2 regions of the Peptostreptococcus equinus genome follow, and region 2 is predicted to be linked to the other one. Evidence: riboswitches for the same ligand, from Rfam matches in the RefSeq annotation. Region 2 holds a riboswitch; the other holds the start of a gene.
What was found. A riboswitch is a leader RNA that binds a small molecule or an ion and turns the genes downstream of it on or off. The one in region 2 is predicted to bind FMN.
Positions count from the first base shown of each region.

Region 1: linked by a shared signal. The riboswitch ahead of O0R46_RS08700 (ECF transporter S component) and the one ahead of ribD (bifunctional diaminohydroxyphosphoribosylaminopyrimidine deaminase/5-amino-6-(5-phosphoribosylamino)uracil reductase RibD) in region 2 are both predicted to bind FMN.

Region 1 covers NZ_CP114052.1:1,734,941-1,750,982, forward strand. The annotation lists gene O0R46_RS08690 (leucine-rich repeat protein) at 1-3,261, opposite strand, end outside; gene O0R46_RS08695 (bifunctional enoyl-CoA hydratase/phosphate acetyltransferase) at 3,380-4,300, opposite strand; gene O0R46_RS08700 (ECF transporter S component) at 4,525-5,163, opposite strand; FMN riboswitch at 5,243-5,355, opposite strand; gene O0R46_RS08705 (Tex family protein) at 5,485-7,638, opposite strand; one part of gene prfB (peptide chain release factor 2) at 7,658-8,728, opposite strand; one part of gene prfB (peptide chain release factor 2) at 8,730-8,798, opposite strand; gene O0R46_RS08715 (D-2-hydroxyacid dehydrogenase) at 9,001-10,002, opposite strand; gene O0R46_RS08720 (electron transfer flavoprotein subunit alpha/FixB family protein) at 10,199-11,212, opposite strand; gene etfB (electron transfer flavoprotein subunit beta) at 11,236-12,021, opposite strand; gene acdB (putative isocaproyl-CoA dehydrogenase AcdB) at 12,037-13,179, opposite strand; gene O0R46_RS08735 (2-hydroxyacyl-CoA dehydratase subunit D) at 13,201-14,322, opposite strand; gene hadB ((R)-2-hydroxyisocaproyl-CoA dehydratase subunit alpha) at 14,322-15,545, opposite strand; gene O0R46_RS08745 (CaiB/BaiF CoA transferase family protein) at 15,588-16,042, opposite strand, start outside.
Region 2 covers NZ_CP114052.1:261,587-277,628, forward strand. The annotation lists gene O0R46_RS01420 (beta-alanyl-CoA:ammonia lyase) at 1-170, opposite strand, end outside; gene acrA (acryloyl-CoA reductase electron transfer subunit beta) at 204-1,310, opposite strand; gene acrB (acryloyl-CoA reductase electron transfer subunit gamma) at 1,333-2,136, opposite strand; gene acrC (acryloyl-CoA reductase) at 2,156-3,298, opposite strand; gene nadC (carboxylating nicotinate-nucleotide diphosphorylase) at 3,616-4,473, opposite strand; gene O0R46_RS01445 (L-aspartate oxidase) at 4,451-5,725, opposite strand; gene nadA (quinolinate synthase NadA) at 5,728-6,603, opposite strand; FMN riboswitch at 6,797-6,908, shown strand; gene ribD (bifunctional diaminohydroxyphosphoribosylaminopyrimidine deaminase/5-amino-6-(5-phosphoribosylamino)uracil reductase RibD) at 7,039-8,136, shown strand; gene O0R46_RS01460 (riboflavin synthase) at 8,121-8,795, shown strand; gene O0R46_RS01465 (bifunctional 3,4-dihydroxy-2-butanone-4-phosphate synthase/GTP cyclohydrolase II) at 8,808-10,007, shown strand; gene ribH (6,7-dimethyl-8-ribityllumazine synthase) at 10,058-10,519, shown strand; gene O0R46_RS10205 (IS3 family transposase) at 10,576-10,689, opposite strand; gene dcd (dCTP deaminase) at 10,772-11,302, opposite strand; gene O0R46_RS01480 (thioesterase family protein) at 11,483-11,884, shown strand; gene O0R46_RS01485 (ABC transporter substrate-binding protein) at 12,282-13,349, shown strand; gene O0R46_RS01490 (GTP-binding protein) at 13,375-14,070, shown strand; gene O0R46_RS01495 (ATP-binding cassette domain-containing protein) at 14,070-15,065, shown strand; gene O0R46_RS01500 (FprA family A-type flavoprotein) at 15,293-16,042, shown strand, end outside.

The DNA.
Region 1 (16,042 bases), 520 kb from region 2:
ATCAAACTTATATCCCTTTGCAAGCTTTAACTGTGGGATTTCTAATTTCACTGGAGTACCTTTTTTTACATAATATGTAGTAGGATCATTTGTACTTGCATTTTCGGGAACTTTGAAGTTTACACTCACATAATCATCTGGTTTTTCTATGGTACCACCTATGTATACATCTAACATTTGCAATTCTATAAAATGATACTTACTATTAGAAAATAATTCTTTATGCTTAGGATTATTAGTTATTAATTTTACAGGTTGATCATCACCTACTGTTTTTCCATCTTGCTTTTTATAAAAAGAATCCGTATCTAATTTTTTCAATGATAGTGGTATTTTTGTTTCTTTTAAAAGAGAATTTGAAAATGCATTGGCTCTTATTTCTTCAACGCCTTCATTTAACTTCAATTCCTTTAATCTCTTCCATTTTGGATTTTGCTCAAATGTATTTTCAGAAATAACTTTTATATTCGCTGGTATTTCTAGACTTTCTAATCTATTAGCCTGAAAAGCTCTTGGTCCTATCTCTTTTATTGTTGAAGGTATCTCTAAAGTATTAATTCTTATACCTAAGAATGCAGATTTTCCTATCTTCTCTAAACCTTTTGGCAACTCTATTTTATTGAACGAGTCATTAGTATTCATTGAAAATAACCCGTCTGGAACTTCTTTTAATCTATTTGGTAGTTTTATTTTTATATTTTCTGTATTAAGTGCGAATACAGCAATACCTAGTTTATTGATACTTTCGGGCAATATAACTTCTTTTAATTTATTACCATGAAAAGCCCCGCTACCTATTTCCTCAATGCCTTCATGGAGGTCAATATTTTCTATAGAATTATCCTTAAAGGCATTTTCGCCTATTATTTTTATAGACTTATGCATCGCTATGCTTTTTAATCCATTTGGTGAAATTATATTGTCTAAAGGATATTTAATTCCCTCTGCAGTTTGAAAAGCACTCTCTCCTATCTCCTCTATTATTTGTCCTTTGTCTGTTTTTTCTGGAATAACTAAATTTTTATTTACTAAATATTTTTCCCTACCTGTGTTTGAATATCCCAATATTTTATTTCCATCATATACAAAATCACTTGGGTTCCATTTAGCTAATTCACTATACTCCAGATTAGAAAGTAAATCTTTTAATTGTGCCACTTTATTATCTACTTCTGTTTGACTTACTTTATCATTGTTTATAATTGATTGAGTACTAATAATTTCAGCTTTGATTTTACTAGTTGAATCCTCATTTAATAAACTTGGGTTTATTGATGATATTTTATTGTACAATTCTTTTAACTCGTTTTTATCAGCACCTATACTTACAAGTTTTTTCATCGATTCACTTAGCATGTTATCTGCCTCATCTATTTGATTTTGATTTGCATCAAAATTAGAGAATACAGCTTTCGCCTTACTTAAATTAGAATTAAATTCATCAAAAGAATTTTTTTCATAGTTGCTAGCGATTTTAGTATTTGCTGTATTAATAGTTTGAAAAAGTTTGCTTCTATCTACTATGTTTGTTGGTAAAATAAATTTTTGATATTTACTCTCGGCTGTGTATACACTAGACTCTATATGATTAGGATTTCTAGTATACATAAATACAGTTCCGCTATTTTCATCTCCAGGCTGAAGCTGACCTGCTGGTATTTTTTCCATACCTGTATTACGTGCGAATACATAGCCTTGAATTTTAAATATGTTATAAGGTATATTCACGCTCTTGATATGATTGTCTTCAAAACTATAATTATCCAACTGTAGTTGCACCACATCATCAGAAATCATTAATTCGTCTATACTGTTTTTGGAAAATGCTCTATTTCCAACTTTGACAATTGTAGAAGGTAAATTAATCTTACTTATTTTATTATTTTGAAAAGCATACGAGTCGATTATTTTTACACCTTTATTTATGTTTAATTCACTGATATTATTGTTTTTAAATGCTGCAACACCTATATAAAAATCCTTAAAATCCTCTTTCATACTTGGCAATTTTATCGAATTTATCCCCTTATCACTAAAAGCACTGGGTCCTATTCCTGTTATAGGCTTCTTTATTTTCACTCCATTTTCTTCAACTTCATTAAAATCTGGTATCACAACATCCTTATAGTTTTCAAATTTACTTAATCCTTGAGGAGAAAATCCTGTAACCGCATAATATGTCATCCCTTTAATCATCTTTTCCTGTAAAGTTGAATATGTAAAATCATCTTGATTCCATGAAACAGATTTTTCATCAACTACAGCCTTAATTTTTATATTTAAATTAGATATAAATCCATTAGCCGCATCTTGATCACTTAAAACATTATCTTTATATTCTGAAAATTTACCTGAAATTTCTACTGTTTTACCATTAAAATTATCTACATTCCATGTAATTCCTGTCTCATGTTCATTATATACACCCTTTAACATAACTTTTTTGTTCAATATTTTTATAAGCTCTTGTTTGCTAGTAGAAGCAGGAACATTTATTTCTCCTAAATTTATATTTAAAGCATTTGAAACTGGAGCAAGTAAATACATTTTTGTTTCACGTTCATAAGGTATATTTATTTCATTTAATGTCGTAGGTATTGATTTTTCAATAAATTTTATTGGAACTCCTTGATTTGATATAGCAAAGTTGCTTACTTGCGTTTTATCGAATACATTAGCTGATAAGACACCAAAATTTTGCCCAAAATCTATTTGACTATTTAACAAAGGACAGTTTAAAAATGCTTTTCCTCCTATTTCTTTGATGCTACTGGCCATTTTTACACTTTCTAGGTTGGCACAATTACTAAAAGATAAGGTTGAAATTTTTTCTAAACCTTCATTTAAATTTAAAGCTTTGATACCTGTTTTAATAAAAGCACCCTCTTGAATTTCTTTTAATGTAGATGGAAATTTAACATCAATTAAAGAGTTCTGCATTCCAAAAGCTTGTTTTTCAATTACTTCTAGTCCTTCATTTAGTTGTAGTGACGATATTTTTGTTACACCATTAGTGGCTGTAGTATAAAATGCCTTTGATCCAATTCTTTTTACTGCATGCCCTCCTATTGTTTCTGGTATAATTACATTTGTTTCTTTTCCTTTGTAAGCAATAATAGCACCAGTATTTGAATCAAATACAAAATCTTCTTCTGAATTTTCGGCTAGTGCAGGTTCATTTATATATGTATAAGTTGGAACTATAGGTGTAAACGACATTGTAAAAGCTATTAGTAGTACTAATATTTTCTTTTTATTCATAATTTCCCCCAAATTAAATTTATCTTATTGATATCGATAGCCATTATAAATATTTACTACTACAACAAACCGCCCTTAATTTTAAGCGCGGTTTGTTTATAAAAGTATCAATTTTTTATTATTTATTTTCTGCTTCAGCTGCCATCATACAAGCTGTTGCTATAGAAACTAATTTAGCATCTTCACCATCAGATCTTGAGCAAACAACTACAGGGACTTTGGCTCCAACTATTACTCCACCGAAAGTCCATCCACCTAAGTACTTAGCTGTTTTAAGTAATACATTACCTGCTTCTATAGCTGGTACTATAAGTATATCAGCTTTTCCTGCTACTGGATCATCTATTCCTTTTACTTCCACTGCATGTGCATCTACAGCATTGTCCATCTGAAGTGGTCCACTTACTATACATCCTTTTATTTCTCCTGACTGGTTCATTTTCTGAAGTTCAGTAGCATCTACTGTAGCAGGCATTTTATCATAATATTTTTCTTTAGCACAAATCATTGCTACTTTTGGTTCTTTATTCCCAAGAGCATGTGCTACTTCCACTGCATTTTCTATTATACCCTTCTTCTGTTCCACAGTAGGTGCTATAAGCATAGCTCCATCAGAAGTTAAGAAGTATTTATCAAATCCTTCTTTGAATAATATACCAACATAACTTAGAGTCTTACCTGTTCTAAGATTGTTTTCTTTCTTTACAACAGCCTTTAATATTATTGAAGTATCTAATAATCCCTTCATTACTAAGCTTGCTTTACCAGAATTAACCTGTTCTACTGCCTTTTGTGCTGCATCTGGAAGATCTTCGGCATGTACGATTTCCATATCGTCTATGTTCACATTACCTTCTTTAGCTGCTTTCTTTATAAGATTTTCATCACCAACTAATATAGCTTTAGCGAATCCCATATCGATTGCATTTCTCAATGCTTGTAGAGTAGAGTCGTCATGTGGAGCTGCAACTGCAACTGTCTGTAACTTATCTCCTGATTTTTCTTTTGCTAGATTAATAAAATATTCCTTATTGATCATCTTTTACACTCCTTAGAAAATATATGTTTTATTTTTTATTTACATAACTCTATATAATATATTAACACACTTTTTTGAATTAAAAAACATTTTCCCTATTAATTAATATTTTAATTATTTGCATAATAAAAAAATAAGTTAGGCAATATACTATGCCTAACTTATCATTTAAAAATTATTTTTCTTTTTTATTTATTTTATAAAAATTTTTTCTTACTTATTTTTTATTTTGATTTCAATATATTATCCAATTTTTTAAAAAACGGAACTGATAATATCGACAATATCAATCCTTTTAATAAATTAAAAGGTGCTATAAACCAAAGTACAAATGATAACAAATCATTTACTTTTGGATTTACTGCCTTACCCATACCAATTATTGCATCCATACCCATAAGTTGACCGTAAAATGGTAGCAAGAAGAAGTAATTTACTATTGATCCTACCAAAGTCATCACTATTGTTGCTGCTAAAAATGCTTTAATGTACGATTTAGCATCTCTGTTTTTTCTATAAATCATAGAGCTAGTAACTACAAATGAACCTCCTACTATTACATTGGCAAGCTCTCCTACACCACCAGTTTGTGTAGATGTAATCAAATGCAGTAAGTTTTTTATAAATTCTACCATAAAACCTGCTATAGGTCCTAAGGCAAGTCCAGCTACTAAAGCAGGTATATCTGATATATCTATCTTTAAAAAGCTTGGAAATATAGGTATTGGCATTTCTATAAACATTAATACGAATGATATAGCTGATAATAAAGCTACTTTTACCAATACATTAGTACTGAGATTTCTTTTTTGGTTTCCTGCGACAAAAGTTTGTCTTCCATTTTTTTCACTAATATTTTCCATAATTGTCTCCTTTTTTTTCGAGGGAAAAAAGTCCTGAAGCTAAAGACTTCAGGACAGTAGTAACAATTATTAATTCTAAATAATTCTTCTCACATCCAGACTTTACTGTCGGCTTTGGAATTTCACCAAATCAGCTTACGCTCGCGGGCTATTACCGCCGGTAGGGACTTTCACCCACCCCCGAAGATTAATTTTAATTTGTAATTTAATTATATTAAATTTTTATGGATTTGTCAAATATTTACCGTTTAAATTTAGTGAATATTCTTAGCACTTTTTATACTTTTAGTCTAACTAATCTATTTGAGTAATTTTGAAATATTAAATATTTTTAACATCTTTCATAGATAGTGAAACCTTACCTTTATTGAGGTCTATACCTATAACTTTGACTTTTACAATATCTCCTACAGTTAATAAATCTGATGGATTTTTCACTCTTTTATTTGATATTTTGGAAATATGAACTAGACCATCATTCTTTATACCTATGTCTATAAATGCACCAAAATCAACTACATTTCTTACTGTTCCAGACAGTTCCATACCTTCCTCTAAGTCTTCAATAGACATTACATCTTTTCTAAGAATTGGCTTTATACCACCATCTCTTATATCTCTTCCTGGTTTTTTTATTTCATCAATTATGTCTCTAAGAGTTGCAATACCAACTTCCAATTCATCAGCCAATTTATCAAATCCAATTAACTTAACCCTTCTATCGATATCAGTTAGTTTTCCTAAATACAAATCGTCATAAGTATAATCTAATTTTTTAAGCAATTTATCACAGACTTCATAGCTTTCTGGATGAACTCCTGTATTGTCAAGAGGATTTGATGCATTTGTTATTCTTATAAAACCAGCAGCTTGTTTAAATGCAGCAGGCCCAAGTCTTTTTACTTTTTTTAGCTGATTAATATTTTCAAATTCTCCATTTTCATCCCTGTATAACACAATATTTTTAGCTACACTATTTGAAATACCTGCTACATGCTCCAATAGAGAATATGACGCCGTATTTACATCTACACCTATACTATTTACAGTTCCTTCTACTACACCATCTAATACTTCAGTAAGTCTTTTTTCATTTACATCATGTTGATATTGACCCACACCAATGCTTTTAGGATCAATCTTTACTAATTCTGCAAGAGGATCCTGCAATCTTCTAGCTATTGAAATCGCACCCCTAATAGATACGTTTATATCTGGATGTTCTTCATTTGCAAGCTTTGAGGCTGAATATACTGACGCACCTGCTTCATTTACTATTACATAGTTTATTTCTCTATCAATTTCTGAAATCATTTGAGCTACAAATTGTTCTGATTCTCTTGAAGCCGTACCATTACCTATAGAAATTATATCTACTTTATATTTTTCTATTAGTTTTTTTAATTCTTCTTTTGCTTCCTTTACTTTTTTTTGTGGCTTGGTTGGATATACTGTCGTAAAATCTAAAAGCTTACCATTTTTATCAACTACTGCAATTTTACACCCTGTCCTATACGCTGGATCAAACCCCATCACTACGACATCTTTTATAGGGGCCTGCAGTAATAAACCATTTAAATTTTGACCAAATACTTTTATTGCCCTTTCTTGTGCTATTTCACTAAGATGATTTCTGATTTCTCTTTCTATTGATGGAAAAATCAATCTCTTATAGGCATCCATAGCTATTTCTTTAATTATATCTTCGTTGCCTACATTTTGTTGATTCATATATTTTTTAGAAATTTTTTCTATCATATCACTATCATCAATTTTGATTTTTACAGAAAGTATATCTTCTTTTTCCCCTCTATTTATAGCTAATACCCTATGAGGCAATATTTCTCTTACTCTCTCTGAAAACTCATAGTACATTTTATATACTGAGTCCTCTTCAGTCTTTGCATTAGACTCCACTATCCCTCTTTTTAATGCTTCTTCTCTGATTATCTTACGTATATCAGCATCATCACTCATTATTTCAGCCAGTATATCTTTGGCTCCTGCTATTGCTATTTGAGCATTATCTATATTTTTTTCTGGATCTATAAATGGCTTAGCTTCTTTCTCTATATTTAAATTCTTACTAAGTAATATCATATTTGCCAAAGGTTCTAAACCTCTTTCTTTGGCTATTGTAGCTCTAGTTCTCTTTTTTTGCTTAAAAGGAGCATAAATATCTTCCACTTCTTGCAAAGTCATTGCCTTTTCAACAGCTTTTTCAATTTCATCACTAAGCTTCTCTTGTTCAGCTATCAATCTAATAACATCTTCTTTTCTAGCTTCCATATTCCTAAGATATATAAGTCTTTCGTTAAATTCTCTTAGTTGAACATCTGTCATTTCACCGGTAAGCTCTTTTCTATATCTAGCAATAAATGGTATAGTATTGCCTTCATCTATTAGATTTATTGCATTTTCAACCTGCTTTGGTCTCAATGACATTTCTTTTATCAAAATTCCCTTTATATCCATACTTTCCCCTAACTATAAATCATTTTTTATTATTTTCATTTTCTTTATTTATATTTTGTTTCAAATATTCATACATGAAATTATCTAATTTCCCATCCATGACAGCATCTAAATTAGTATTTTCAGCATTTGTCCTATGATCTTTTACCAGTTTGTATGGTTGGAAGACATAAGATCTTATCTGGCTACCCCAAGTAATTTGTGTGTATTTTCCCTGAATATCTTCTATTTTTTCTTTATTTTCTTCTTCTTTAATGTGAACTAATTTTGCCATCAGCATTTTCATAGCAACTTCTCTATTCATTCTCTGACTTCTTTCATTTTGGCATTGAACTACTACACCAGTTGGTATATGTGTAATTCTAACTGCTGAATCAGTTGTATTTACATGTTGTCCACCTGCTCCTGATGCTCTATAAGTATCAATCTTTATATCGCTTTGATTTATTTCTATCTCTGTATCATCATCCAATTCCGGTACTACGTCAATTGACGCAAAAGATGTATGCCTTTTTCCAGAAGAGTCGAATGGAGACATCCTCACCAATCTATGAACACCTTTTTCAGACTTTAAATATCCATAGGCATTTTCACCTTTTATTAGTAAAGTAGCAGTTTTTATACCCGCAGCTGGATCTGATATTAAATCAAGGAGTTTTACTGTCAATCCTCTAGCCTCTGACCATCTAATATACATTCTAAGAAGCATTTGAGCCCAGTCTTGAGCATCTAATCCACCAGTTCCAGAATTTATAGATACGATGGCATTATTAGAATCATATTGTCCAGAAAATAGCATGTTTATTGTTATCTCTTCTATTTGTTCCTTTGTTTTTACTATTGTATCTTTTAATTGATCTTCTATCATACATTCTTCTTCTGTATCCTCTACTTCTTCAGACATTTCTATCAATATTTCCATATCAGATACCATAGTTTGTATCATATCAAACTCTTCAATTTTATTATTTATATTTTTATTTTCTTGCAAAATAGAATTTGCTTTTTCGCTATCGTTCCAAAAATCTTGTTCTTCTAGCTGTTTTTCTATCTCTTTTTTTCTTATTTTTAGACTATCCAAGTCAAAGAGAAACACCTAGCTTCTCTACTTTGATTTGGATAATTTCGTATTCAGCTTTATATTCCTGAATATTTATCATCAAATTCACCCCTATCAACTTTTTTATTCAACTATTATACCACATATAAAAATTTATTTCTTTGCCTTGATAAACAATATGACAAAACAATGCCGATGGCAAGAACCATCGGCATTAAGTAAAAAGCAACCTATAATTTTCTAGTATGACCCCCAATATGTCAAACTAGATTTTCGACATTGTTATAAATGTAATATTTATATTACATATTTGTTCCATTTTGAAGTTTTCCTGTTTCTTCTGTTTTCTTTATGTTATCTAGAGCTGTATTAACTATATTGTCAACAGCTGTTTCAGTAAAGAAAGCAAAGTGACCTGTATGTATTACATTATCCATAGATCTCAATTTTTCCACTACACACTTACAATATACATCTTCTGGTGCAACCTTTTGATTTACATATACTGTTTCACATTCTAATACATCTAATCCTGCACCTGCAAGCTTTCCACTTTCTAGTGCTTCTATAACATCATCAATGTTTATAAGAGCACCTCTACCTGTATTTATTAGTATAGATCCATCTTTCATTAATTTTAAGTTTTCTTTGTTAATTAGATGGTAAGTATCATCAAATAAAGGAAGATGAAGTGATATAATATCAGCTTCTTTTAATAAATCCTCTAGATTTTCTCTATATTCTAATACATCTTCTGCCTCTGGATTTTTGAACTTATCATAACCTATGATTTTTGCTCCTAACCCTTTAAATAATTTTCCTGCTGTTAAACCTATCTTACCTGTACCTATAATACCAACTGTACATGATCTGACTTCTCTTGCTATATGTCTTTTGTCCCAAGAGCAATCTCCGCTGTCCATAGCTGTTTTTATATGGTTCATATTTCTAAGCAAAGACATCGCTTGTGTTACTGCCATTTCTGCTATTGCATTTGGGGAGTATCTTGGAACATTTGTGATTGCAACATTGTAACTTGCAGCAAGTTTACCATCGAACATATCAACACCTGCTGTTCTAGATGAAATTTGTTTAATTCCATATTCTTGCATCTTCTTGAATATTTCTTCATCCTTTACAGGTATTACTTGTTGAGTTGTAATACCATCGAATCCCTTAGCTTTTTCTATTGACTCAGCTGTAATTAAACCCTTATCCATTACAACTTCAATATTATTTTCCTTAGACCATTTTTCAAAAGCTGGTACTTCATATGGCTGTACATGATAAGCTAATATTCTCATAACTTCCTCCTATTTATACATAAATCATAATAAACTATCATACTAAATAAAATAAAATTTTTATCTTAATTTTATTTAAATAAATATTTTTTTAACATAGTAATTTTTAATAAATATAGCAATGGATAGCCCTATATAGGGCTATCATCACCATATTTATTATTATATATTTTTACTATTATACTTATTTCTAAGATTATTTTCTCATAGCTTCTATTTCACTGATCATTTCTGGGATAATTTTATACAAATCTCCTACTAAACCAAAGTCAGCTACATTAAATATAGGTGCGTCAGCATTTTTATTTATAGCTATTATCATATCTGAGTCTTTCATACCTGCTAGATGCTGTATTGCTCCTGATATACCACAAGCTATATATACATTAGGTTTTACAGTAACACCTGTCTGACCTACCTGATGCGCTCTTTCAATCCATCCAGCATCAACAGCTGCTCTTGATGAACCAACTACACCACCCAATGCATCAGCTAATTGCTTGATTAATTCAAATCCATCTGGTGTTCCTAGTCCCTTACCTCCAGATACTATTATATTTGCATCTGTTAGAGAAACTTTTTCATTCGCAGATTTTACTATTTCTATTACCTTAGTTCTTATATCAGATTCTTGTAATTTAACATCAATTTTTACAATTTCACCTGTTCTACTTTCGTCCTTATCAGCCTTATCCATAACTCCTGGTCTAACTGTAGACATCTGAGGTCTATTATCAGGACATATAATAGTAGCCATGATATTACCGCCAAATGCCGGTCTAGTCTGCATGATTTTTCCATCTTCTGGATCAATTTCTAACTTAGTACAGTCAGCTGTAAGTCCTGTATTTAATCTAGAAGCTATTCTTGGAGCTAAATCTCTACCTATATGAGTAGCACCAACCAATACTATTTCAGGCTTTAATTCCTTTATAGCATCAACTATTACATTTGCATAACCATCAGTTGTATAATTTTTTAATAATTCATTATCAGCTTGATATACTGTTTCTGCTCCGTAGCTTATAAGTTCTTTAGCTAAATGATCTACATTGTGTCCAAGTAAGATTGCATTTACCTTTATACCCTTAACTTGAGCTAATTTTCTTGCTTCTCCTAGCAGTTCGATTACTACTGGAGTAAGTTTTCCTTGTCTCTGTTCAGCATAGACCCAGATGTTCTTGTACTGATTTAGTTCATTTCTCTCCATAATATTCTCTCTCCTATAATCCACTAAATAATATGTACAGCCTTTAGTTCTTTTACTATACTAGCTGCTACTTCTTTTTCAGTTCCTTCTAAGATTACTCCCTGTCCCTTTACTTCTGGCGTAAATGATTTAAACACCCTTGTAGGTGATGCTTTTAATCCAACCTGAGTAGGTTCAATATCCACATCATTGATTGAAAGTACTTTTATATCTTTTTTATAGGCATCAAATATTTTATCTATGTACATATGTCTTGGTTCGTTAAGTTCCTTAACCGCTGTTAGAAGAGCTGGCATCTGTAATTCTATCATTTCATATCCATCTTCTAACTGTCTTTTTACAGTAAGTTTATTTCCATCAACCTTTATGTCTTCAACATAAGTCACTTGAGGTATATCAAGTTTTTCAGATATCTGAGGTCCAACCTGAGCTGTATCTCCATCTATAGCCTGTCTACCTGCAAATATTATGTCATAATCTCCTATTGCCCTTATTCCAGCTGCAATTGCATTTGAAGTTGCCCATGTATCTGATCCACCAAAAGCTCTATCACTTAATAATATAGCTTCATCTGCACCCATAGCTAGGCATTCTCTTAACATTACATCCGCTTGAGGAGGCCCCATTGATATTACAGTTACATGAACATCTTCATTTTTATCCTTTAAGGCTAAAGCTGCTTCTAGCGCATTAGCATCATCTGGATTTAATATACTTGGAACTCCTTCTCTAATTAGTGTATTCGTCTTCTTGTCTATTTTTACTTCAGTTGTATCTGGTACTTGTTTAGCGCATACTATGACCTTCAAATTTCACACCGTCCTCTACTTTAATAATTTTCCTGCTATTACTATCTGCTGAACCTGAGATGTACCTTCATATATTGAAAGTATTCTAGCATCTCTATATATTCTTTCTATTCTGTAGTCCTTAACAAATCCGTAACCACCATGTAACTGTAGTGCCTTATATGCTACTTCATTTGCTATTTCTGCTGCGTAGTATTTAGCCATTGAAGACATTATAGCTGGACTCTGTCCTGCATCCTTCATCTGTGCTCCCTGATATACTAATAATCTAGCTGCTTCTACTTTTGTAGCCATATCAGCTATTGTAAACTGAGTATTCTGGAAAGCTGAAAGTGTTCTACCAAATTGAACTCTTTCCTTAGTGTATTTTATAGCTTCATCTAAAGCTGATTGTGCAACACCAACAGCTTGAGCTGCAACACCTATTCTACCTGCTTCTAATGTATTCATCATTACTCCAAATCCTTTGCCTAACTTACCAAGTAAGTTTTCCTTTGGAACCTTGACGTTTTCAAATATAAGGTCAGATGTTCTTGTACCTCTGATACCCATTTTATCTTCATGAGCTCCATGAGAGAATCCTTCCCATTTTGCTTCTACTATGAAAGTAGAGATACCTTTTGTACCTTTGCCTTTTTCTGTTACCGCTGAAACTATAGCAAAGTCACAGAATGGAGCATTTGTTATCCAACACTTTCTACCATTCAAGATATAATAATCTCCATCTAATTCTGCAGTAGTCTGTGTTGCACCAGCATCTGATCCTGCACCTGGTTCAGTAAGACCAAAAGCACCTACCATTGTACCTTCAGCTAAAGGTTTTAAATACTTTTCTTTTTGTTCTTCTGTACCAAAGTTTATAAGTGGTAATGCAACTAATGAAGCACCTGCTGTTACGTAAGTACCACAAGATGCATCTGCTCTTGATAATTCTTCCATTATTAGAGCATATGATACATAATCTGCACCAGCTCCACCATATTCTTTTGGAACTATTGGGCAAGAGAACTTATATTTAGCTAGTTTATCTACAAATTCCTTAGGCATTTCAACGCCTTCTCTGTCCATTTTTTCAGCTAAATCAGTATCATATAATTCACGCTGGCAAAAATCACTAATTGATTTTTTTACTAATTCATGCTCTTTATTTAGTATCATTTTTAACCTCCAAAATTGATTTTACGCTAAGATTTCAGCGAATGTTTGAATTCTTGTTCTTATTTGTTCTATACTAGTCGTTCCTTGTTCTATTTCTATATACAGATGAGGCATACCTGCATCTTCCATATCTTTCTTGAATAGAGGATAATCATATTCTTCTGGATCACAGAATTTCATAAGTGCGTAAATTACCCCCTCAGCACCATGTTTCTTCGCATCTTCTAGTACCATTTTTCCTCTTAATTTCTTAGGATCATAAGCTAGTGAACATCCTTCAATTTCAGACCACTGCTTAGCAAGTCTTTCAATAGCATTAGATCCTTCTGGTACTAGTGTTCTAAACTGTCTAGTTTCTTGGGCGATATTATCGTAAACTATAGCTATGTTGTTTTCTTCTAGAGCTTTTAATACTTCTTTGTCATCAAGTATTATTCCAGAAGTAACCACTTTCTTTCCCTTGAAATCTTCTTTTGGCATTTCTTTAAGTGCTTCTATTAGTTCTTTAACTAATTTTGTATGTTCTTCTTTCTTCATAAAGTGTCCACTCTTTATTACTACATTTCTATAGTAAGGAGTAAATGTGTTTAGATAATTTGGAACTATCTCAACAAATTCTTGCATAACTTTTCTATGTTCATTGTATATATCTATACTATTTAATAGTGATTCTTCAGTAATTTCATGACCACAAATATCTTCCATTTTTTTCTTTATATCTGTATATTCATCTGCTAGAAAATCAACACCCGCTTGAATTTTTCTACTTTGAGGATATGTTAATCCAATCATAGGTATTTTAACTCCAGATTTCCATATCTGTGACATAGTGATTAAAGTATCACACATACCTGGTATTATTACAGCTGATAATCCATCATAGCTTCCCTTTAGCCCGAATTCTAAAGTTGATTGCATAATTGAACATGCAAAAGCTGGAAAGTATTGTTTTGCTTTTTCGATTTCAGTATTTCCACCCCAAATTGCCATTGGTACCATTCCAGCTGCATGAATTATTTCTTCTGGAGTATACACAGGTAGGCAGCCTACAACTTTTTCTCCTGCATTTAGATAATCCTTCATCATTTCTTTTGGATTATTTGATACATGTTCTAATTTTGAAATTATATCATTTAAAGTCATTATTGAGCGCCTCCTTTATTTTTTCTTTCTTCCATAACTTCTACTAGACCATCTGCTCTAGTTTCAAACTGTGCCTGTGCAAAGTTTCTTGGGTCAGCTTGATCTCCGTCAAATCCTGCATAAGGAAGACCTGTTTCTTCAAATACTCTTCTTTGCATTTCGTATTGGACAAAACTCATCAATTTGCAAGATCTATTCATATGGTAGAAGGCACCATCACAGTTACCATCTTTTAGTGCATTTACTCTGTATTCAACCATTTTTTCTATATTTACATTGTTGAACATTGAACTGTATGCTCTTGCCATTCCATCTAGGTCATTTGCTTCATATACTAAAGCCCAAGCATGAGGATAAACAGATCCAGTCATATTTACACCCTTCTTAGCAAGAGTTTTCATTTTAAATCCTATTGATGGCCAGCAAGGTATACCTTCCATCATTATTCTATACTTTTCTTTACCTCTAAATGAAGATTTACCTTCTTTAGCATTCTGTTCTAATTCTTCTATTAATAACTTAAATGCTTCTGTTGTTTCTTTCTTACCTCTAGCCGCAACTATTGCCGCCATATAATTGAATAAATCAAAACCATTCATTGGAGACGGGAAGTTTCCTTCTGGAAGGCTCATTGAATACTTCCATAACTTACCGTTTTCTGAAGAAATTTTCATTACTTCTTCTAATCTCTTTGGATCAAATTTCTTTCCAGAAATCTTTTCAAATTGCTTTATAGCTTCTTCAAACTGACCTCTCATGTATTTAACTCTCTTGTCAGATATTTCATATTCGAAATTGTAAGGAGTATCTATCATAATTAATGGTATATCCAATTCTCTTGATATATTTTCATACCATTTTATAACTTCATTACAGATATTGTTACAACAACATAAAAAATCTGGTTCTGGCATTGGAAGAGCATCTGAATGTCCCTTTAATAGAACACCAAAGTTTGTTCTAGCATATGCACAAAGGTCATTAGAATATCCTATTCCCTCAGATAATTCGCAAAGCTCTAATGACTCTTTCTTAGCTGCAACACCTGCTGCATGATTTTCTGGATAAAGCAACTGAAGATCAAATATCTCTGCTAATTCCTGTGGAAAAACAGAAGTAGCCCAACCTATTGGTTTACCTGCTTCTTTATCTTTAAATGCGTTGTCATATTGTGCTTGTAACAAATCAGCTATGGCAGTTTTTGCGTCTTTCTTTTGTTCCATTTCATACACCCCCGTCTTGAAATTTATGTTGAAACTTCTATATTATTTATTTATCTTTTGGCAGTCTTTTACTATACCATTTTCCATTAATTTATCAAATTCTGACTGATCTATACCTATTTCACTAAGTATTTCTCTTGAATGTTCACCAAATTTAGGAGCTCTAACATATTCTCCTCTCTTGTTTTCAGTAAACATTACTGGAGTATTATATATTACACCCTCATGTCCGTTTTCATATGTATGTCTAATCAAGTAATCATTTGCCCAACATTGTTCATCATGCAATACATCTACTGGAGTAGCTAGTTTTTCGTAAGGTATTCCAGCTTCTTGCAATCTCTCACACCATTCATCACATGGTCTCTTTATAAATTCTTTCTCCATCATATCAACAAATTCTTCCACATAGTTTACAGCGCTCTTTAATGTGCTGTACTTACTTCCTATTAAGTCAGGTCTTTCTATAACTTTTTCACAGAAACCTGGGAACCACT
Region 2 (16,042 bases):
TTTACATCATGATATCCTAAGCAAAGTGATTCATCACCATCACATAAAATCATTTCCTCTGTTTCAACGTCACCGATAAAATCGAATTGACGACCGATTGAAATTAATCCATCAGGGTTAGCTGCATCTGCAGTTGTCATGTTGTAACTTAAATACGATACCTTTCTCATAATTACGCCTCCAAATATATTTTTATAAATTTATTATTTATTGTTTTTAATTTCTTTTATGTTATCTATCATCATAGGAACTATTTTAAATAAATCTCCACTAATTCCGTAATCAGCACAGTCGAAAATTGGTGCTTTTTCATCCTTATTTATAGCTATAATAAGGTCTGAATCTTGCATTCCAGCTTTATGCTGTATGGCTCCAGATATTCCTAGAGCGACATACACTTTTGGATGAACTGTTTTCCCAGTTTGTCCTACTTGATGATCTGCTGATAACCAACCAGAATCTATTACCGCACGGCTACCACCGATTACACCACCGCCAAAAGCATTTGCTAATTCTTTTGCTAGCTCTATACCTTTTTCTATATCTTTTCCAATACCACGACCTACAGATACTATTATTTCAGCACCTATTAAATCAACCATTTGTTTTGCTTCTTTTATTGTTTCTAGAACTTTTGTCTGTAAGTCATCACTAGATAAATTTACAGGGTATTTTTCTATTTGGCATGCATCGGCTTTTTCTTTTATAAATTCGCCTTTTTTCATTACTCCAGGTCTAACAGTTGACATACAAGGTCTAAATCTTGGACAGATTATTGTTGCCATTAGGTGACCGCCAAATGCTGGTCTTGTCATTTTTAAATTTATATCATCCATTTTAAAAGAAGTTTTTGAAAGATCTAAGGTAGATGAAGTCTCTATAAAATCTACATAATTATTCATATCTATATCTAGATGTGTACAGTCAGCTGTAAGTCCAGTATGCAGTCTAGCTGCACATCTTGGTGCTAAATCTCTACCTATAAAAGAAGCTCCAATCAGTACTACTTCAGGTTTTTTATCCATTACTAAATCACAAAAAACTTTTGTATAGGCATCAGTTGTATAATCTTGTAATTCTTCACTATCACATACAATTACCTTATCAGCGCCATAGCCACCTAATTCTTTTGCAAGATGTTCAATATTATGGCCAAGAATTACACCTATAAGGTTTGAACCTCTTTCATCAGCTAATTTACGACCTTCAGAAATTAATTCAAAATTTGTGTTCATCATTTTTCCGTGACGCTGTTCACAGAAGACCCATATATCTTTAAATTCTTCTATTAAAGAACTATTAAATTCCATATTTTATTGTCTCCTTTCATAATTAAATAACATGTAGTTGTTCTAATTTATTAGTTAATTGTGCAACTGACTCTTTTTCATCGCCAGTAAATAATATGCCTGTACCTTTTTGTGGTGGTGTAAATGATTTGAAAATATTAGTTGGAGATCCTTTTAAACCAATAGTATCAGGGTTAATTAAAGGTTCATCTTTTAAATCTTCAAAAGTTAGAACAGTAATATCTTTGCTATAGCAATTCATAATTCCATCAATTGTCATATAGCGAGGGAATATATCATCATCTTTTACACATGTTATTAGGCAAGGAGTTTTAGTTTCTATATTCATATAACCATCTTCAAGCATTCTTTTTACAACTAATTTATCATCATATTTATTGATTTTTCCAGCATAAGTAACTTGCGGTATAGATAGTTTTTCAGCAATTTGTGGTCCTACTTGTGCAGTATCTCCATCAATTGCTTGGCGTCCACAAAGTATTAAATCTTCTTTATTTAAACCTAGATTAGAAATTGCAGCAGCAATAATTTGTGATGTTGCATATGTATCAGAACCCCCAAACTCTCTAGATGATATTAGCACACCATCATCTGCACCTATTGCTAAGATTTCTCTAAGCATAGATTCAGCTTGGGGTGGACCCATAGTTAGGGCAGTTACTTGGCAATTTAACTTATCTTTTAATTTTAGAGCTTGTTCTAAGGCAATCATATCATCAGGATTTACAATGGCCGCCATAGAATTACGATTAAGAGTTCCATCAGGATTTACTGCGACCTTACCAGATGTATCCGGAACTTGCTTTACACAAACAAAAATTCTCATAGTTCATATACTCCTTTTCCTATTTCATAACTTCTCTTGCTATAACTACTTTGTGAATTTCAGAAGTACCTTCATATATCTCAGTAATTTTAGCATCGCGATACATTCTTTCAAGTGGATAGTCCTTCATATATCCGTAACCACCGTGAATTTGTAGAGCCATATTTGTGACATGGCGTGCATTTTCTGAAGCATTTAACTTACACATTGCTGATTCCTTTGTATGTGCTTTACCAGCATCTTTTAAATATGCGGCATAATAAACTAGCATTTTAGCAGATTCTGTTTTTGTAGCCATATCTGCTATGTACCACTGTATTCCCTGTAAAGTACCTATTGGTTTTCCAAATTGTACACGTTCCTTTGCATATTTTACAGATAGATCTAAAGCTCCTTCAGCAACCCCAACCGCTTGAGCACCTGTACCAATACGAGCACCATCCAGAGCCTGCATTGCAATTTTAAATCCCTGACCTTCTTTTCCTAATAGGTTAGATGCTGGAACCCTGCAATCTTCAAAAATTAATTCTGCTGTTTCAGAACCTGCAAGCCCCATTTTTGATTCTATCTTACCTATGCTAAATCCAGGAGTACCTTTTTCAATTATTATTGCTGACATACCCTTTAGACCTTTTTCAGGTTGTGTAAGAGCAAATAGTGTTAAAATATCAGCACGGCTACCACCTGATATAAAACATTTAGTGCCATTAATTACATATTCGTTTGTATCCTCATCTAGTATAGCGACAGTTTTTACAGCACCAGCATCTGATCCGGCATTAGGTTCAGTAAGAGCAAATGCGCCTAATTCTCCGCCCTTTGTCAATCTAGGAAGATATTTTTGCTTTTGTTCTTCATTACCAAATTTATTTATCGCATGAGGTGCAATCAAATGAATTGATAGAATAGCTGAAGAAGACATGCATTTTTTAGCAAATTCGTTAACTGCTATAACTTCTTCAATAGCACCACCGCCAGTTCCACCGTATTCACGAGGGACACCAATACCAGTAAATCCTAAAGCTGCCATTTTCTTGAAATTTTCAATAGGAAATGTGTGACTTTCATCTAATTCAGCTGCTACAGTTTCTAGTACTTCTAGTGCAAATTGTCCAGCTAATTTTTTTATCATTTCCTGTTCTTTAGTTAATGAAAAATCCATATATTATTTCATCCTTTCTTTTAATTACTTACTATATATACATTTTAATTTTGACTTGCTGAAAAATATCTCATAATTGAGTTATATCTTATATAGCAACTGTATTGTCAACAAAATAACAGTAATAAATTTTAGGTGTTTAGTGTTAATAAAAAATAAAGTCTCCACTAACTGTACCTATATAAAATATTAGAAAATTTATTATATTTTGACAAAGTGAGTAAGTTAGACTTATAGTTTTACAAATGAGCAAGATTTTTTGGTAGACTTTTTATTAATAAAAAACACAGCAGAATTAATCTGCTGTGTTTTTGTAATTATATAATTTTTAAATTTTTCATAGAGATATCTAAAATTTTTGAGGAGTGGGTTATGTACCCACTCGAGATATAGTTTATATCAAGGCCCTTAAATCTTGAAATATTATTTATATCTACATTACCGGAACATTCAATTATTGCTTTTTTATCAATTATCTTAATTGCTTTTTTTATATCGTCTATGGACATATTATCTAGCATTATTATGTCTACATTATTTTCTATGGCTTCTTTTACCATATCAAGAGTTTCTGTTTCAATTTCTATTTTCTTTATAAAAGGAGAGTAGTCACGAGCTCTTTTTATAGCTTCTTTTATTGAACCAGCGGCAGCTATATGATTATCTTTGAGCATAATCATATCTGATAAATTGTATCTATGATTATATCCACCGCCAATTTTTACAGCGTATTTTTCAAAAATTCTCATACTGGGAGTAGTTTTTCTTGTATCTAGTATTTTTATATTAGGGTCATTTAATTTTTTTATTATATTATTTGTAGTAGTAGCTATACCACTTAAATGTTGAAGATAATTTAGTGCGACTCTTTCTCCCATCAATATAGTTTTGACGTCACCAGTGATAGTTAAAATAAGATCTGATTTTTTAACTGAGTCTCCGTCAAATTTTTTTATATTAAAGGATATATTCGAATCAATTATTTCAAATACTCTTTTAAATATATCAATTCCAGCTATTATACCATTGTCTTTAGCTATAAGGTCTATCGTAGCATTTTCTCCATTTTTATATATAGAGTTTGTAGAGATATCCTCATTTGTTATGTCTTCTGCCAAAGATTTTTTTATGTGCTTATCAATTAAAAAATTATTAGGCATGCAATAATCTATCATTTTTTATAGTCTCCTTAATGTATTTGCTGGAAATATCATAATTTAATTTCTCTTTTTTGAATTTATTTAAATTTAGATAATATTTCTCTAATACAGATTTATTGATATCTAGGGCAACTCTTTTTCCATATACTACACTTTCAAGTAGAGAATTACTAGCGAGCCTATTTTTTCCGTGTACACCTGTACAAGCTGTTTCACCAACAGCATATAAATTTTTCATAGAAGTTTTTCCATATAAATCAACATCTATACCACCCATTGTATAGTGTTGGGCTGGTACAATAGGGACTAAGTCTTTTTTAGGATCAATACCAGTATTTTTTACATAGTTATATATATTGGGAAACCTTACTTTTATATCTTGTTCTACATAAGTCATATCAAGCCATTCATAACCAACTTTTTCACTATCCATTTGATTTAGTATTGCTTTTGATACTATGTCTCTTGGCTGAAGCTCATCAATAAATCTTTTTTTATTATGATTAAATAATAGAGCACCTTCACCTCTTACAGATTCAGAAATCAAAAATCTTCTGTCGTCATTGTCTTCATAAAAAGCTGTTGGATGAATTTGTATATAAGAAATATCCTTTAGTTTTATATTATTTTTTAGAGCTATAGCTATGGAATCTCCTTGTATATGTTTGAAGTTAGTAGTGTTTTTATATACACCGCCCAAACCACCAGTTGCCAATATTGTTTTTGAACTTATAAAAGCTAAATCTTCTAAATGTAAAGTACAGTAAGCGCCTATGCACTTTGAATCTTGAACAATAATGTCATGACATGTACATTGTTCATATATATGAATATTTTCTCTTTCAGCTAATCTTTGAATTAGTGATTCCATAATCCATTTGCCAGTTTGATCTTGGCAAAAAGCAATTCTTGCCTTATTGTGACCACCTTCTTTTGTATAAGCCAAGTGTCCATTTTCTTCTTTATTGAAATCTACACCATAATTTATTAGGCTATTTATGGCGTCTCTTGATTCCTCAACCATAACTTTTACGGCTTCTAATTTATTTTTATTATGTCCAGCTTTTAGGGTGTCATTTATAAAATCATCTTTGTCATAGTCATCTCGCATTGTACAAATGCCACCTTGTGCTAAATATGAATTGCAGTCTTTGAGTTTCTTTTTTGTGATTAGTGCTACTTTTTTATTTCCGTCTAGCTCTAAGGCACTTATGCTTCCAGCAACTCCAGAGCCTATTACTACTACATCATATTCCAATATTTTCAATTTTATTCACCTAGTTTCATCATCATATTGAGTGGTTTAATTGCCAACTTAGCAATTTTTTCATCTACAAATACTTCATTATTATCTTTTTCTATACAGTCTATTAATTTTTCAACTGTTAGCATTTTCATATCTTTACATGTAAAATCCTCTAAGAAATGGAATTTTTTATCAGGGTATCTTTTCTTCAATTCAGACTTGATACCTTCTTCAGTGACAATAAGAAAATCTTTTGAGTCAAGTTCGTTTACTTTTTCTATAATTCCTTTTGTACTACCAATATAATCTGCTAAGTCAAGAACAGATTTTTGACATTCAGGATGAGCGAGAACATATATATCTTTGTATTTTTTTCTGTATTCCCATATTTGCTGAGGACTTATTTTATTGTGAACAGGGCAGTATCCATCATTTAAAATTATATTTTTTTCAGGTACAAATTCTGCTATATATGCACCTAAGTTTTTATCAGGTAAGAAGAATATATTCTTTTCTTTTAGCTTTTTCACAATATTTACTGCATTTGAAGAGGTTACACAAACATCGCAGTGTGCCTTTATCTCAGCAGTAGAATTAATATATGAAACAATAGCTATATCATCATATTCTTTTCTTATATTTTCTATAGCCTTTATATCTGCCATTCTAGCCATAGGACAATCAGCTTTTGGATCTACTAGGTAAACTTTTTTATCTGGATTCAGTATTTTGATACTTTCGCCCATAAAGTTTACACCAGCCATTACAATAATGGGATTTTCTAATTTTGTAGCTAATTGGGCCAAAAAAAATGAGTCACCCACATAATCTGATAGTTTTTGAATTTCTTCATCAACATAGTAATGTGCTAAAATGACTGCATCCTTTTCTTTTTTCAAAGTTTGTAAATAATCGTATTTCAACGTTCTTTTCTCCTTTGCTTATTTTACTAGAGTATAACATATGTTTTTAATTAGTGTCAAGACACATAAATATACAATAAAATGTAGAATTTTATATTGTGTAAATTAAAATAAAAACAATTTATTGACAACGTTTTTTTGCTATGCTAAAATGAACTTAATTTAATAGATTATTCTTCAGGGCAGGGTGAAATTCCCTACCGGCGGTAAAGCCCGCGAGCGAAAGCAGATTTGGTTAGATTCCAAAGCCGACAGTAAAGTCTGGATGAAAGAAGAAGTAGTATTATATAGTTTATTTGCTCTGAAATGTTTTATACATTTCAGTTTTTATTTTACTATATTTATTTGAGAAATTTCGCATTATCAAGCCCTGAATTTAATTCAGGGCTTTTTTATATGGAGGTGTAAATATTGGACGAATATTATATGAATATGGCTATAGACTTAGCAAAAAAAGGAATAGGAAAGGTAAATCCAAATCCTTTAGTAGGTGCTGTAATAGTTAGAGATTCAGAAATATTATCTTGTGGGTACCATAAAGGATTTGGTGAATATCATGCGGAGAGAGAAGCTATAAATAGTGCCAAAGTATCTTTAGAAGGAGCAACTATTTACGTAAATTTAGAACCTTGTTGCCATCATGGAAAAACACCGCCATGTACTGATGTAATAATTGAAAGTGGAATAAAAAAAGTGGTAATAGGGTCATTGGATCCTAATTTACTAGTAGCAGGTAAAGGAGTTAAACTTTTAGAAAATGCTGGTATAGAAGTGGTATGTGGTGTGTTGGAAGATGAATGCAATAAATTAAATCAAGTATTTTTTAATTATATAAATAAGGAAAAGCCATATATTATTTTAAAGTATGCTATGACTATGGATGGTAAAATCGCTTGTTATAGTGGAAAATCTCAGTGGATAACAGGTAAAATAGCAAGAAATAAAGTACATGAAGATAGGAAAAAGTATATGGCCATAATGGTTGGAATTGGAACAGTTTTGTCAGATGATCCCACTCTTAACTGCAGATGCGAAGATCCTGTACATCCTATTAGAATAATTTGTGATTCTAATTTAAGGATTCCAATAAAATCAAATATAGTTAAAACGTCCAATGATTACAAGACAATTATAGTCACAAAATCTAAGGATGTTAAAAAAATAAAGGAATTAGAAGAGTATGGATGCCAAATATTACAACAAACAAATGATGGAGATTCAATAAATTTAAAATCTCTAATTGTCGAACTAGGCAAGATGGGAATAGATTCTATTGTGATAGAGGGTGGTTCAGGATTAAATTGGTCTGCTCTAAATTCTAATATAGTAGATAAAGTTCAAATATATATAGGAAATAAAATTTTTGGAGGTTTAAATGCTAAGAGTCCAGTTGGAGGAAGTGGTATAGAAAATCCAAATAAAGCATTTAATTTATCTAGACCTGAAATTACTATTTTAGGTGATGATATATTGTTAGAAAGCGAGGTTTTTGGATGTTTACAGGAATAATTGAGGAAATAGGAACTATTAGAAATATACAAAAAGGACCTAAATCACAGATTTTATACATAGGAGCAAAAACAGTGTTAGAAGATGTAAAATTAGGTGACTCTATAGCAGTAAATGGTGTATGTTTAACAGTTACAAAATTTATAAAAGATGAATTTCAAGTCGATATAATGCATGAAACAATGGATAGATCATCCTTGGCTAATATATCTATAGGTTCAAAAGTAAATCTAGAAAGGGCTATGCAATTAGGAGGAAGATTTGGAGGACACATTGTATCCGGTCATATAGATGGATTAGGAATAATAAAATCTATAAAAAAAGACGATAATGCAATATGGTATCAGATAGAAACTCAAAAGCAGATAATGAAGTATATTATCTTAAAAGGGTCAATCACTATAGATGGTATAAGCCTTACTGTAGCAAAGCTTGAAGAGGATAATTTTAGCGTTTCTATTATACCTCATACATCTACATATACTACTTTAAACCATAGAAAAGTAGGAGATAAGGTAAATTTGGAAAATGACTCAATAGGAAAATATATAGAAAAATTATTAAATTTTCAAGTAGATGCAATGGAGAGTATAAAAAATCAAAACTTAAATAATAAATCAAATATAAATATGGAATTTTTACTAAAAAATGGTTTTTAATAGGAGGAAAAAATGTTTGAATTTAACAGTGTAAAAGAAGTTTTAGAAGATTTAAAAGCAGGTAGGTGTGTGTTGGTAACGGATGATGAGGATAGAGAAAATGAAGGCGATTTTATATGTGCTGCTGAGTTTGCCACTACTGAAAATGTGACATTGATGGCAGTAGAAGGAAGAGGTCTTATATGTATGCCTATGAGTGCAGAATATTGTCAAAAATTAGGATTACAGCAGATGGTAACTACCAATACAGATAATCATGAGACAGCATTTACAGTTTCTATTGACCATGTAAACACTACTACAGGTATATCTGCTGAGGAGAGGGGATATACTGCTAGAGCTTGTGTAGATGAAAATGCAAAAGCACAGGATTTTCGTAGACCAGGACATATGTTTCCACTTAAAGCTAAAAAAAATGGAGTATTAGAAAGAAATGGTCATACTGAAGCTACAGTTGATTTGCTGAGATTAGCTGGACTAAAGGAAGTTGGACTTTGTTGTGAAATAATGAGAGAAGATGGAACAATGATGAGAACGCCAGAGCTTATAGAATTATCAAAGAAATTTGGTTTAAAATTTACAACTATAAAAAAATTACAAGAATATAGAAAAAAGAATGAAAAACATGTAGAAAGTTCAAGTGTGGTAAATATGCCTACTAAATATGGAGATTTTAAGGCTCATGTGTACATAAATAAAATAAATGGAGAACATCATATTGCACTCGTAAAAGGGGATATAGGTGATGGTAAAAACCTACTTTGTAGAGTTCATTCAGAGTGCTTGACAGGAGATGTATTTGGCTCTTGTAGATGTGATTGTGGAGAACAATTTGCAGCTGCTATGAAACAAATACAGAAAGAAGGAAGAGGAATATTATTATATATGCGTCAAGAGGGAAGGGGAATAGGTCTAGTTAATAAATTAAAGGCATATGCCCTACAAGATCAAGGAATGGATACATTAGAAGCAAATCATGCTCTAGGATTTGCTGGTGATTTAAGAGAATATTTTATAGGGGCTCAGATTTTGGAAGATTTGGGAGCAAAAACACTTAGGCTTCTTACAAATAATCCAGATAAGGTATATCAACTATCTGACTACGGTATGGAAATTATTGAAAGAGTACCAATTGAAATACAGGCAAATGAGCATGATGAATTTTATCTACATACTAAAAAAGAAAAAATGGGTCATATACTGGCTCTATAATTGAAAGTTTGACATAATATAATATTTGAAAAATAAATGGAGGAATTAAAATGAAAGTATTTGAAGGTAATTTAGTTGCAAAAGAAGCCAAAATTGGTATTGTAGCAGGAAGATTTAATGAGTTTATTACATCAAAGTTGATAGATGGATCATTAGATGCACTAAGAAGACATGATGTAGCAGATGAGAATATAGATTTAGCTTGGGTACCAGGTGCATTTGAAATACCACTTGTAGCCTCAAAAATGGCGAAAAGCGGAAAATATGATGCTGTGATTTGCTTAGGTGCTGTAATACGTGGAAATACTTCACATTATGACTATGTTTGTAGTGAAGTTTCAAAGGGAATTGCTCATGTATCTTTGGATACAGGTATACCAGTAATGTTTGGCGTTGTAACTACTGAAAATATTGAACAGGCTATAGAAAGAGCGGGCACAAAAGCTGGAAATAAAGGATATGATGTAGCTGTAGGGGCTATAGAAATGATTAATCTAATAAATAACATATAGTAAATAAAATCAAATTCCCCTAGGTTGATGTGTATCCAATAAACTGGACACAATATTTAATTAGTTAGAAACATTGGATGCTTCCTATATTTTGTAGGGGGTATCCATTTTGTTTTGTATTGAATTCGCTCATTATTGTAATAATATATGTACTCATTTTTTGAATTCATAATTATATTTCATAAAAATACCCTCCTTACAGGTTTGTCCAGTAAAAAGGGTAGATATCAGAATTGGGGATTTTTATTTTATTTATTCTTTTTCTTCAAAATCCTTGTACATAAGTGAAGGTTGTATACCCTTGTTATGCTGGTATTTTCCACTTGAATAAAGATCGTATTCACCAAGTATATCATGATAATATATTTGGCAAATTTGTACATTTGGATAGATTCTTATAGGCTGAACGCAGAATATCTCAAGCGTCCAATAGCCAGCAAAGCCTATATCTCCAAATCCTGCCGTAACATGTATAAATAAACCTAGTCTACCCGTTGAAGATCTACCTTCTAACATAGGTACGAATTTATTTGTACTAGTAAATTCATTAGTCCTACCTAAATATAATTTATTTGGTTCTAATAGAAGACCTTCTTTAGGAATGACGATTTTTTTAGTTTTATTTAGAATTTTCATGTCTAACTCGTCATTTTCATAGACTAATAATTCGTTTCCTAGTGTCAGATTGTAGCTATTAGGATTTATATTTTTTTTATCAAAAGGCTCTATGATAATATTTTTATTTTCTATATTTTTTAGGATTTCCTTTCCTGATAAAATCATTTTCTGACCTCCATATAATTATCTTTATTTTATGTTTTTATTTTATCACAAGTGGGACTATAAGTAACCTCCTATTTATCATTTACATTAAATAGTATTTGGGGTAAACTTATGATTAAGAGATTGATAATTGTTTGTAAAATAATAGTAAAAAATATATAACATATGAGGAGGAATAAAATGTTAGAAGTAGGCATAAAACACGAAGAAAAATCAAAGGTAGATAATACAAATACAGCAGCTGCAGTAGGTAGTGGTGGATTAGATGTATATTCGACTCCATCTATGATTGGACTTATGGAAATGACTTGTAAATTCTGTGCACAGAAACATTTAGAAGATGGACTAGGAACTGTTGGAATTTCCGTAAATATTAAGCATAAGGCAGCTACACCAATAGGTATGAATGTAAGATGTGAGTGTGAATTAGTAGAAATAGATAGATCCAGATTGGTCTTCAAGGTTACATGCTATGACGAGCTAGATTTGATTGGTGAAGGAACTCATGAAAGATTTATTATAGAAAATGATAAATTTCTTGCTAATGTAAATGCTAAAATTGAAAAAGCAAAAAATAAATAAAAATTTATTTTGAAAGACGGATTAAATTCCGTCTTTTTCTTTTTTTGTTGCATTTGCAATTTATTTTTTCATCTTTAGATTATAATATATATTATATAAAGCAAAATTAAAAAATTATAATATCAAGATATATAAATTTTATATAAAGAATATAATTAAAAAAAAACATTAAAATTAAAAGTTAAAAAATAAAATCACAAATTTAAATAATATATTAAATTAATAAAGAGGAGCAAAAGATGAATAAATATTTTTCAATAAATGACAAAATAGCAGATATAATAGAAAAAATCCTAAAGCATTAGATTTTCTAATCTCAAATGGTTTTGAAAATCTAAAAGATAGAAAGTCTTTTGAAATAATGGCTAATAAAGTCAATCTTTCTACGGCACTCAAGATGAAAAAAATGAATGTTGAATTGTATGAAAAAAGATTTCTAACATTTTTAGAAAGTCAAAGCAATAGTGTGGATAATCTATTAATAGAGGATAATAAAAATAAAAAAGCAGATATAAATGTTGAAGGAGTTCTACCTTGTCCAATTAGAATACCTCTTCTAGAAAGTTTTGAATTTTGGTTAGAAGATAATAAATCCAAATTTGACTATTCTATAGGATATGAACTCCAATCAGCAAATTTAGGTCTAGATTGGATAAAAGATCAAGTAAAAACTGGAAATCCTAATATGATACCAGATGTTTTGATGTCAGCAGGCTTTGATTTATTCTTTGATAAAGAGTTAATGGGTCAGTATATGGAGAATGATATATTTGAAGCGGCCACAAATGAGTTTAATAAGGATTTTTCTAATGAATATCTAGATCTTAGAGATCCACAGAAAAAATATCTAATTACAGGTGTTGTGCCAGCTGTTTTTTTAGTAAACAAAAAAGAGTTAGGAAATAGAAAGTTTCCAAAAAACTGGACAGATATACTTAGTCCAGAATTTGAAGATTCAGTTGCCATACCTATGGGAGACCTGGATTTATTTAATGCATTAGTAGTAAGTTTGTATAAAGAATATGGTATGGAGGGAATTTCGAATCTTGCAAGATCATATATGAAGAGTCTTCATCCAGCACAAATGGTAAAAGCAAAAAGTACAGGTAAACACAAAGAACCAGCTGTAAGTATAATACCGTATTTCTTTACTCAGATGATACAAGGAACAGACACTGTAGCTGTATGGCCAGAAGATGGGGCAGTAATTAGTCCAATATTTATGATGTCAAAGAAATCAAATAAAGAAAAGGCACAACCGATAATAGACTTTTTTATGTCAAAAGAAGTCGGAAAAATATTTTCAGCAAATGGAAAATTCCCTTCAACTAACAAATATGTAGATAATGGTTTAGAAAAGGAAAAAAAATTTAAATGGGTAGGTTGGGACTTTATTCATTCAACTGATATAGGAGCTCTAATTAGAGAAATTGAGAATAAATTTAATAGAGAAATAGCACAATAACATATGAATATAGAAAGGGATAAATATGAATCTTATAGTATTTTCTGGACCGCCTTCATCAGGAAAGACAAGTGTAATATTAAAAACAATAGAAGCTTTAAAAGGGCAAGATATAAAAGTAGGAGTAGTAAAATTTGATTGTCTTTATACAGATGATGATATACTTTATGAAAAGGCTGGAATACCAGTAAGAAAGGGTTTATCTGGAGCACTTTGTCCAGATCATTTTTTTGTTTCTAATATCGAAGAAGTAGTTAAATGGGGTATTGATAATAAATTAGACTTATTGATAACAGAATCGGCGGGTTTATGCAATAGATGTTCTCCTTATATAAAGGAAATAAAAGGAGTTTGTGTAATAGATAATCTATCAGGGATTAATACACCCAAAAAAATAGGTCCTATGCTAAAGGCTGCAGATATTGTGGTGATTACAAAGGGAGATATTGTATCTCAAGCTGAAAGAGAAGTATTTTCTTCAAAGGTAAACTCTGTCAATCCTACAGCAATAACGATGCATGTAAATGGGCTTACAGGACAAGGCACTTATGAACTAAGTACACTTTTAATGGACGAAGAAAAGGAAATTGATAGTGTAAAGGGTATGAAATTAAGATTCCCTATGCCATCGGCTTTATGTTCTTACTGTCTAGGAGAAACTAGAATAGGAGAACAATTTCAAATGGGAAATGTTAGAAAAATGGATTTGGAGGATAGATAATGAAAGAAGTTGAAATACTAAAAATTAATGAGCTTTTAGAAAAGTATCCTTTTGTGGAATCGTATTTTGAAGAAAACAAATTAGATATTAGTGGATACGAAAATAAAACTTTTATTGAATTTTTAGATCATTTTACCTTGGAAGAGGTTGAAGATATGGCTCTGGATTTAAATAAAAATTTAATAGATTTGCAAGAGTATATTAGACAAATGAAATCGTTTTTAGGTATAGAAGTTTCAAACTCTGTAGATGTACTGACAATACTTCCTGGACAAGATAAATTGGGGAATCCAGAAGGTTTTGAAAGGTTAGACATAAAAAAATCCGAAATGATAGCTATAGTAGGACCGACAGGGTCAGGAAAATCTAGACTACTAGCAGATATTGAATGGACCGCACAAAATGATACACCCACTAAAAGAACAATACTTATTAACGACCAATATCCAGATAAAAAATGGAGATTTTCATCTAATAATAAGTTAGTAGCCCAATTATCTCAAAATATGAATTTTGTCATGGATTTATCAGTAAAAGAATTTTTAGAATTACATGCAAGAAGTAGAATGGTAGAAGACATAGAAGAGACCGTAGAAAAAATATTAGAAGAAGCAAATAAATTAGCTGGTGAAAAGTTTAGAATAGATACACAAATTACAGCTCTTAGTGGAGGTCAGTCTAGAGCTTTGATGATTGCTGATACTGCAATACTTTCATCTTCACCAATAGTTTTAATAGATGAAATAGAAAATGCAGGAATTGATAGAAAAAAAGCCTTAGATTTACTCATTTCATCAGATAAAATAGTTCTAATAGCTACTCATGATCCCAATCTTGCACTATTAGCAGATAAGAGAATAGTAATTAATAATGGTGCAATCATAAATATTATAAATACTTCGGTAAATGAAAAAAATAAATTAATAGAATTAGAAGATATGGATAGAAAAATACAAGAATTAAGAAGAGCTTTAAGATATGGTGAAAGTTTATAGTTTAATTAGATAAAATGGATACACTTTATTAAATATTAATAATTATCATATAAATAAATGGGTATAAAAAATAAGATGACATTTTGTTTAAATTATATAAAATAATTGTAAATACTATTGTAGACACTAGATTGCAATTATTGTATAATATTTAATAGGAATTTTATGAATTTGTTTATAAAGGATAAAATGATTTAAATCAAAGCTAACAATGAAGGGAGAATTTTATGAATACAGTTTCTGTAGAGATATTAGAAGATTTATACTATATGGGTGTAAATGACAGAGATACTAATTTATTTGAAAATATGTGGCCATTACCAGAGGGAGTTGCGTATAATTCATATTTAATAACTGATGAAAAAACAGCGCTTTTAGATACAGTAAAAATAACTAAGGTGGACGGATTTCTTGAAACTTTAAGAAATAATTTAGGAGAAAGAGACCTTGATTATTTAGTAGTTCATCATATGGAGCCAGATCATTCAGGCTGCTTCAAGACAATAATGGATATATATCCAAATGTTACAGTTGTAGCCAACAAGAAGGCTAGAGCAATGATGAATGATTTCTTTGGTTTTGAACCAAAGAATTTTTTAGAAGTAAAAGATGGAGATACTTTAGAATTAGGTAAGAAGACACTTACATTTGTGAATACTCCTATGGTACATTGGCCAGAATCAATGGTTTCTTATGAAACTTCAGAAAAAGTATTATTCTCACAAGATATATTTGGTGGATTTGGTGCTTTAAATGGTACAGTATTTGATGATGAAATGAATTTTGAATTTTTTGAAGATGAGTTTAGAAGATATTATTCAAATATAGTAGGAAAATATTCTAAGCAAGCTGCTAGAGCACTAGAAAAAGTGAAAGCTTTAGATATAAAGGTTATTTGCCCAGTACATGGTGTAGTATGGAGAAAAAATCCACAGAGAATAATTGATGAATATGTTAAATATGCTAACCAAGTTAAT